2 regions of the Streptomyces sp. NPDC088124 genome follow, and region 2 is predicted to be linked to the other one. Evidence: riboswitches for the same ligand, from Rfam matches in the RefSeq annotation. Region 2 holds a riboswitch; the other holds the start of a gene.
The links. Region 2 has a riboswitch for cobalamin ahead of AB0P17_RS16015 (ABC transporter substrate-binding protein). Riboswitches for the same ligand answer to the same signal wherever they lie in the genome.
Positions count from the first base shown of each region.

Region 1: it holds a riboswitch for cobalamin, as region 2 does, so the genes downstream of both, AB0P17_RS34680 (CbtB-domain containing protein) here and AB0P17_RS16015 (ABC transporter substrate-binding protein) in region 2, are expected to answer to the same signal.

Region 1 is NZ_JBFBJB010000058.1:54,916-59,141, forward strand. It holds gene AB0P17_RS34660 (response regulator transcription factor) at 1-95, shown strand, start outside; gene AB0P17_RS34665 (HAMP domain-containing sensor histidine kinase) at 89-1,261, shown strand; gene AB0P17_RS34670 (GlsB/YeaQ/YmgE family stress response membrane protein) at 1,331-1,594, shown strand; gene AB0P17_RS34675 (histidine phosphatase family protein) at 1,632-2,285, opposite strand; cobalamin riboswitch at 2,317-2,464, shown strand; gene AB0P17_RS34680 (CbtB-domain containing protein) at 2,501-2,740, shown strand; gene AB0P17_RS34685 (CbtA family protein) at 2,771-3,613, shown strand; gene cbiE (precorrin-6y C5,15-methyltransferase (decarboxylating) subunit CbiE) at 3,778-4,226, shown strand, end outside.
Region 2 is NZ_JBFBJB010000017.1:22,211-26,436, forward strand. It holds gene AB0P17_RS16005 (hypothetical protein) at 1-1,274, shown strand, start outside; gene AB0P17_RS16010 (response regulator transcription factor) at 1,241-1,909, opposite strand; cobalamin riboswitch at 1,997-2,179, shown strand; gene AB0P17_RS16015 (ABC transporter substrate-binding protein) at 2,247-3,326, shown strand; gene AB0P17_RS16020 (iron chelate uptake ABC transporter family permease subunit) at 3,431-4,226, shown strand, end outside.

The DNA of each region.
Region 1 (4,226 bases), on a different contig from region 2:
TCAGCTATCTGCGCCGCAAGATCGATGTCCTCGGCCCGTCCCTGATCCACACCCGGCGCGGTGTCGGCTACGGCATCAGGGAGCCGGAGTGCTGAACCGCGGGGCGGTGAGCCGGCTGGTGCTGAACCGCCGCCTGGTGAGCCGCCTGCGGCGGTGGCCGGTACGCAGCCGGCTCAGCGGGGTCGTCACCGGGCTGTGCGCGCTCGCCATGGCCGCCACCGCCGCCGTCTGGCTGGGCAGCGGCGACCCCGCCGCGATCGTCGCCGTGGAACTGGTCGGGCTCGCGCTGGTGGCCCTCGTCACCACCGCCGTGGTCCGCTGCGAACTGCGCCCCCTGGAGGAGGCGGCGCGTACGGCGGACACGGTCGCGTCCGGGGACCTCGACCACCGGCTCGCCGTGGCCACCCAGGCCCCCGCCACCGAGGTCGGCCGGCTGGTGGACGCGCTGAACCGCATGCTGGACCAGGTCCAGGCCGCCCTCACCGCGCGTGAGACGTCCGAGGCGCGCATGCGCCAGTTCGTCGCGGACGCCTCGCACGAGCTGCGTACGCCCCTGCAGTCCCTGCGCGGTTACGCCGAGCTCTACCAGCACGGTGCGCTGCCCGACACGGCCGCGGTGGACGAGGCGGTGGACCGGATGCTCGCCGAGATTCTGCGCATGACGCGGCTGGTCGAGTCGATGCTCATGCTCGCCCGCTTCGACGACGAGGGCGAGGCGGCCGAGGCGGAACAGGAGCCCGTCGACCTCAGCCGGGTCGTCACGGAATCCTGCCGGGACGCCGCAGCCGTCGAACCGGCACGGCCCCGTACGGTCGACGTCCGGCCGGGGGTGACCGTACTGGGCGACGAGGCACATCTGCGCAGCCTGCTGGCCAACCTGCTGGGCAACATCCGTATGCACACACCGCCCGACGCCTCCTGCGCCGTCGAACTGCGCGCGGCGGACGGACACGCGACGCTCCGGGTCCGGGACGCCGGGCCCGGCATCCCGGAAGAGGCCGTCGCCCATGTCTTCGACCGCTTCTACCGGGCCGGCAAGGGGCGCGGCCGGGGCGGCGGGGGCGGCGGGGACAGGGGCGGGCACGGTGGGACCGGCCGGGGCAGCGGTCTCGGGCTGGCCATCGTGGCCGCCGTCGCGGAACTCCACCGGGCTCGCGTCCGTCTCGACAGCGCGCCCGGCCGCGGGACGCTCGTCGAAGTCACCTTCCCGGTCGCGCCGGGCGGCGGGACGGGCGGCGGGACGGGCGGCCCGCAGGACTGAACGGGGGCATGGCGGGCAGACGTTCGGTCAGTACCGCTTTCGACAGCAAGCGGGCGCAGAGGAGGGGACATGGAGATATCCGGCTTTGTCGCAGCCATTGTCGTCGGCATCGTCATCGGCGTGCTGGGACGGCTCGTGGTGCCGGGGCGGCAGCGCATCGGGGTGCTGCTGACCATCGGCGTCGGTATCGTCGCGGCGCTGGTCGGTACGTTCGTCGCGGCGGCGTTCGGCGTCGCGGACACCCGGGGCTTCGACTGGATCGAGCTGGCCATCCAGGTCGGTCTGGCGGCGGTGGGGGTGGCCGCGCTGGACCGCGCCAAGGGCCGCGGCTGACCACTGCTCCGTCCGTTGTCCTCGGCAGTTGTTTCCGTCAGTTGGCTCCGTCTTCGTCAGAGCCTTCGCCGGCGGCTTCGTCAGCGCCGGCGAGCGGACGGCCGCCGTGCAGGTTCCAGCGGCCGTCCCGCCCGGTGAACTCCGTGACGGTCAGCGGCCGTACGTCGAACCGCCAGAACGCGGAGGCCGGTGCCGAGAGCGCGTGCAGGGCGGCGGCGCGGACGATCTCCGGTTCGGCCACGGCGATCACGCGGGGGGTCTCGGGGTTCAGCGTTTCGAACCACCGGCCGACGCGGGCGTAGAGCGCGAGCAGCGTCTCCCCGCCGTGCGGTGCGGCCGACGGGTCGGCGAGCCACGCGCTCACCCGCGCCGGTTCCGCGGCCGCGACCTCGTCGAGGGTCCTGCCCTGCCAGCGCCCCATGTCCCACGGCGCGAGTTCCGGCACCGGCCGCGCGTCCAGGCCGAGCAGGCCGGCGGTCGTACGGCAGCGGGGCGAGGACGAGACGTACACGGCGGCGCCGCGCGGGAACTCCTCCCGTACGGCCTCGGCCTGTCGCACCCCGGCCGCGTCCACCGCCCGCGGCGCGACGCCGGGCCCGTCCTCGGGAAGGTCGCCGAAGCGGGCCGCGCGCAGGGCCGGGCCGATGGCGGGTGAGATGAGCTGCACGCGGATCGTCGCGCGGATCGTCATAACGAAAGGCCCCCTTGGCCCGTCCGCCGGTTCGCGGTACCTTCACGTCGTTATCCACGACGGCGAGACGGAAGTCCGGTGAGATTCCGGCACGGTCGCGCCACTGTATGCCGGTTCCGGCCGCGTGCCACGCGGCGGGGGAGCGGTGAGTCAGACCCGATGGCCGTCGTTCGAGCTCCATCAACGGGACGCGAGTTCCCTCAGGAGGATGTGCCATGGCTCAGTCCATCGCGCCTGCGAACACCGCTCTTTCGCCCACCTCTGCCACCGGCGCCGCCCCGGCCCCGCTTCCGCTGCGCGCCGTGCTGCCGTGGGCGGTCTTCGTCGGCACCCTGATGCTGGTGCTGCTCTACTTCGTCGGCGCCGAACAGGGCGCGACCTCGGTGATCTCCGGTGCCGGTGTGCACGAATGGGTGCACGACGGCCGTCATCTGCTCGGGTTCCCCTGCCACTGACCGCTGACGGAAACAGCGGAGATGACGCGCATGCATGCCTTCACCGTCAGAAACCTCCTGGTCCGCGGCATGGTCGCGGGCGTGCTGGCCGGACTTCTCGCGTTCGCGCTGGCCTACTTCGCGGGTGAGCCCTCCGTACGGGACTCCATCGCGCAGGAGGAGACCCGGTCCGCCCCGGCGCATCAGCACGGCGCCGCGGCGGACCCCGTACCCGTAGGGGAAGAGAGGGAGGGAGAGGAAGAGGAAGAGGAACTGGTCAGCAGGCCGGTCCAGTCGACGTTCGGGCTCGCCACCGGTGTGCTGGTGTACGGGGTGGCCCTTGGCGGCATCGCCTCGCTGGTCTTCGCGGTGAGCCTGGGCAGGATCGGCCGGTTCGGGCCGCGGGCGACCTCGGCGCTGGTCGCGGGGGCCGCCTTCACGACCGTCTACCTGGTGCCGTTCCTGAAGTATCCGGCGACGCCGCCCGCCGTGGGCAATCCGGACACGATCGGCAGGCGCACGACACTGTTCTTCCTGATGATCCTGCTCAGCGTGCTGCTGGCGGTCATCGCCGTCATCGCGGGGAGACGGCTGGCGCCGCGGCTCGGCAACTGGAACGCGTCGCTCGCCGCGGGCGCCGGTTATGCGGCCGTCGTCGCCGTCGCGTGTCTGGTGCTGCCCGCCAACGCGGACGCCGTCCCCGCGTCCTTCCCCGCGGCGCTGCTGTGGGAGTTCCGGCTCGCCTCGCTCGGGGTGCAGGCGCTGCTCTGGACGGCCTTCGGGCTGATCTTCGGGGAACTGGCGGAGCGGATGCTCCGGCCGCAGGCGGTGGCCGGAGCATCCGTCGCGCCGCCGGGGGCACCCGTCGGGGAGCCGCGGGCGGCCGGACAGTAGAGTGCGGGGTCGGTCTTCTCCCAGCTCAGAGGTGTACGGCAGTGAGCGTTCCGCCCCCTGGTCCCGCGCCGGCCTCTGATTCCGCGCCGTCCGCGTCGCCGACTCCTGATTCCGCGCCGTCCGCGTCGCCTGCCCCGTCCGCGTCGCCGGTCCCGAGTCCGCCGGTGACCGTGGTCGGGATCGGCGCGGACGGCTGGGCCGGGCTCTCCGGCGCGGCGCGGGAGGCCCTGCGCGGGGCGGACGTGGTCATCGGCGGGCCTCGGCAGCTCGGCCTGCTGCCGGCCGGGGAGTGCGCGGGCGAGCGGGTGGCGTGGCCGTCGCCGCTGCGCCCCGCCGTGCCCGGCCTGCTCGCCGCACACGCCGGGCGCCGGATCGCGGTGCTGGCCAGCGGGGACCCGATGTTCTACGGGATCGGGCGGGCGCTCGGCGAGGTCGTCGGCGCGGCGGCGCTGCGCGTGCTGCCGCATCCGTCGTCCGTCTCGTACGCCTGCGCCCGGCTCGGCTGGCCGGTGGAGGAGACGGAGGTCGTCACGCTCGTCGGCCGCCCCGCCGAACGCCTCACCGCCGCGCTGCACGACGGCCGCCGGGTGCTGGTGCTCAGCACCGGGGCCGG
Region 2 (4,226 bases):
GGGCGGACATCCCGGCCGCCGATCCGCTGACCGACCGGATCGCCCGGGACATGCGCGCCGGGCTGCGCGTGGCCGGGCTGTTCATCCTCACCGCCGTGCACCTCGGGCTGGCGCTGCCCGCCCTCCTCGCCAGTCTGCGCGATTACGACCAGCCCTGGGTCCAGCTCTCCGCGTTCACCCTGCTGACCCTCCTCATCATGGCGGACGCGCTGCTCGGCGCCGACGGGCGCGGCCGGCCGCGCCCGTGGGTGGTGCTCGGCCTGACCTGCGCCCTCGTGGCGTCGGCCGTCTCCACCAGCCGGCTGCCCGTGGCGGACTTCCTGGGGACCCCGCACTGGACGTTCCTGGAGATCGGCTGGTTCGGGGTGCTGCTGCTCTTCGACGCCGGGCTGCGGCCGACGCTCGTCTTCATCGGCGGCCATCTCGTCCTCACGCTGGCGCAGTTGCTGCTCGCGGGGGTGCCGACCCGGCAGGCCGCCTCCGGGATGGCCGTCAGCGCCCTGGCCATCTGCACCTTCCAGGTCGCCGCCGCGATGCTCGCCCGCTCGCTCGGTGACTGCGCCGCCGCCGCGAGCGCCACGGCGCGCGAGCAGGAGCGGGTCCGTACGGAGGCCGCCGTCGCCGCGCAGGTCCACGCCGACCAGCGGGCCCGCTACGCCGAACTGGACCGTTCCGTCATGCCGTTGCTGACCGGGCTCGCCGATGGCTCGCTCGACCCGGGGGACGAGGGCGCCCGGCGCCGCTCCGCCGTCGAGGCCGCCCGGCTCAGACGGCTCTTCGCGGAACGCGACCACGCGCACGATCCGCTGCTCCACGAACTGCGCGCCGGTATGGACGTCGCCGAACGCCACGGCGTCGACGTACAGCTCGCGGTACGCGGGGCCTGCGCCCCGGTCGACCGGCGGCTGCGCCGCGCGCTCACCGAGCCGGTGCTGGCCGCGCTCGCGACCGCCGAGCGCGACGCCCGCGCCACGGTCGTGCGCGGCGGCGGCCTGGTGCGGGTGAGCGTCGTGACCGACTGCCCGGCGACGGCGCCGACGGAGATCCCCGAACCGACCGAGCCGGGGGTACGGGTGCGCACGGTGCGAAGCGAGGGGCGGCTGCTGGTGGAGGCGTCGTGCACCCTCGACGGCCCGGCCGATGCCCCGGCCGACGCCCCCGAGGACGCGCTCACCGCGTCGTCATCCGCGTCGGGATCTGTGCCTGTGCCCGTGCCTGTGTCCGCGCCCGCCGACCGGGGTCACAGCTCGTCCAGTGACGTCAGCCCGTCCTGAATGGCCCGCGCGACCAGGTTCGCCTTGGTCGTCGCGGGCCGCCCCGCGTTGGCGTACTTGATGCGCACCCGCTCCAGATACGTGTTCACCGTACGGACCGAGAGCCCCAGGCTCGCCCCGACCATCGCCTTGGACTCCGACTGGAACCACTCCAGCAGCACCTCCACCTCGCGCGGCGTCAGCGCGGGCCGCCCCTTCCGGGCGTCGCTGCCGAACGCCCCGGCCAGCGCGGGCGGTGTGTACGGGCGGCAGTCGGCCGCCGCCAGCGTCGCCGCCATGAGGTGCCGTTCGCCCTCGGCCTTGGTGAGGTACGTGAACGCCCCCAGGTCCAGGCAGGTCAGCGCGGTCTCCTGGCTGTCCTGCATCGTGTAGACGATCACCTGCCGTTCGCCCGCGACGAGTTGGCGCAGTTCGGAGTAGGCGGGCAGCCCCGCCGGCCTGCCCGGGCCGAGCTGGAGGTCGAGCACCACCACATCCGCGTCCCGTCCCGGCCCCGCCGTCGCCACCGACAGGTCGGGCCCCTTGGCGGTCACCGCGATGGGCCGCTCCGACGCCGCGTACCAGGACTCGATGCCCGCGAGGACCACGGGATGGTCGTCGATCAGAGCGACACTCACGGGCGAGGTTTCCGGCATGCCTCATTGTCCGCCGCCCCCGTTCGCCCCGATCGCCGGCGGGCGGAAAGCGCCGGAAAGTGCTGGTGTGGGGCGGAAAACCGCCTGTGATAGCTTGCCGAGGCCAGTCGAACCCATGTACGTGGGTCAGGGAATCCGGTGGGAATCCGGAGCTGACGCGCAGCGGTGAGGGCGACGGGCGGGGCATCGGCCACTGGACGGCAGTCCGGGAAGGCGCCTCCGTCCGGGTGACCCCGAGTCCGAAGACCTGCTGGCGGCCTCCGTCCGCGTCCCGTGGCGGGGGAGCACCGTACGACCGGGCTCCGCGCATGAGCCCTCGACGCAGAGGAACGACTCCGTGCCGATCGCACGCCTCGCCCGCCGTGCCACTCCTTTCCTCGCCGCCGGCGCCCTGCTGCTCACCGGCTGCGGTACCGGCTCGGACTCCGGAGCTGATTCCGCTTCCCGGGCCGGGGCCGCATCCGGTTCCGGTTCCGACCGGGCCGTCGGCTATCCCCGTACCGTCACCAACTGCGGTCATGAGGTACGGATCGACGCGCCGCCCGAGCGGGCCGTCTCGCTCAACCAGGGCACCACGGAGATCATGCTCTCCCTCGGCCTCGGCGACCGCATGGCCGGCACCGCCACCTGGACCGACCCGCTGCCGAAGAGCCTGGAGAAGGAGAACGCCGGGGTCGAGCGGCTGGCCGACAACAGCCCCTCCTTCGAGAAGGTCCTGGACGCCGAGCCCGACTTCGTCGCCGCCTCCTTCGAGTCCACCCTGGGCAAGGGCGGCGTGGCCACGCGCGCGCAGTTCGAGAAGGTGGGCGTACCGGCGTACGTCTCGCCGTCCGACTGCGCCAAGGACAACTCCGGCGACACCGACGGATCCCGCGCGACGCCGCTGGCGATGGAGGACGTCTACGGCGAGATCCGCGACCTGGCCACGGTGTTCGGCGTCGAGGAGCGCGGTGACCGGCTCGTCGCGGGGCTGCGGGACCGGATGGCGAGGGCGGTCGCCGGGGTCGACACGGAGAAGGCGAAGGGCACCACTGTCCTGTACTGGTTCGCCAACTCCGAGGCCCCCTACATGGGCGGCTGCTGCGGCGCGCCCGGCATCATCACGCGGGCCGTCGGCGCGGAGAACGTCTTCGACGACACCCACGACGAGTGGCCCCAGATCAACTGGGAGACGGTCGCCGACCGCGACCCCGCCTTCCTCGTCATCGGCGACCTCACGCGCGATGCGCAGACGGCCGAGTCGGCGGCGAAGAAGATCGAGTTCCTGGAGGCCAACCCGGTCACCAGGGCCATGGACGCGGTGAAGCACCAGCGGTACGTACGCCTCAGCGGCCAGGCGATGAACCCGAGCATCCGCACCGTGGAGGGCGTCGAGCGGGTGGCGGCGGCGCTGCGCGCGTACGCACCCGCCAAGTGAGCACCGCGGAGCGGGCGTCGCGGACGCCCGCCGCGGGGAGCCCGGCGCCGCCGGACCCCGGCGGCTCCCGCGAGGTCCGGAGCGCCGCGGCCTGGGTCAGCCCGGTGGGGTGGGCCTGTGGCCTCGCCGCGCTCGCCCTCTCCGTCGCCGTGGCGATCACCATCGGGCCCGCCGACCTCCGCGTCGGAGACGTCTGGTCGGTCGTCGGCGCCCACCTGGGCCGGGGCGAACCGCGTCTCAACCCGATCCGCGACGGCATCGTCTGGAACCTGCGGCTGCCGCGCACCCTGCTGGCGGCCGTCTGCGGCGCGGGGCTCGCGGTGTGCGGCGCGATCATGCAGTCCCTGCTCCGGAATCCGCTCGCCGACCCCTTCGTCCTCGGCGTCTCCTCGGGGGCGTCCACCGGCGCGGTCCTGGTGGTCGTGCTCGGGGTCGGGGGAGGGGCGCTGTCGGTCTCGGGCGGGGCGTTCCTCGGCGCGCTCTGCTCGTTCGGGATGGTGCTGCTGCTCAGCCACACGCTCGGCGGGACGACGGACCGGGTGGTGCTCTCCGGGGTGGCCGCGATGCAGCTCTTCTCCGCCCTCACCTCCTTCGTCGTCCTGACCGCCGCCGACGCGGAGACCACCCGCGGGGTGCTGTTCTGGCTGCTCGGCTCGCTGAGCGGCGCGGGCTGGACCGATGTCCAGGTCTGCGGCGCCGTCCTGCTGGTGGCGCTGGCGGTGTGCGGCGGGTACGCGCGCACGCTCGACGCGTTCGCCTTCGGGCAGGACGCCGCGGGGCACCTCGGTGTCTCCGTGGCCCGTACGCGCCTCGTCCTGCTCACCGTCACCGCGCTGCTGACGGCCGCGCTGGTCTCCTCGGCGGGCGCGATCGGCTTCGTCGGACTCGTCCTGCCGCACG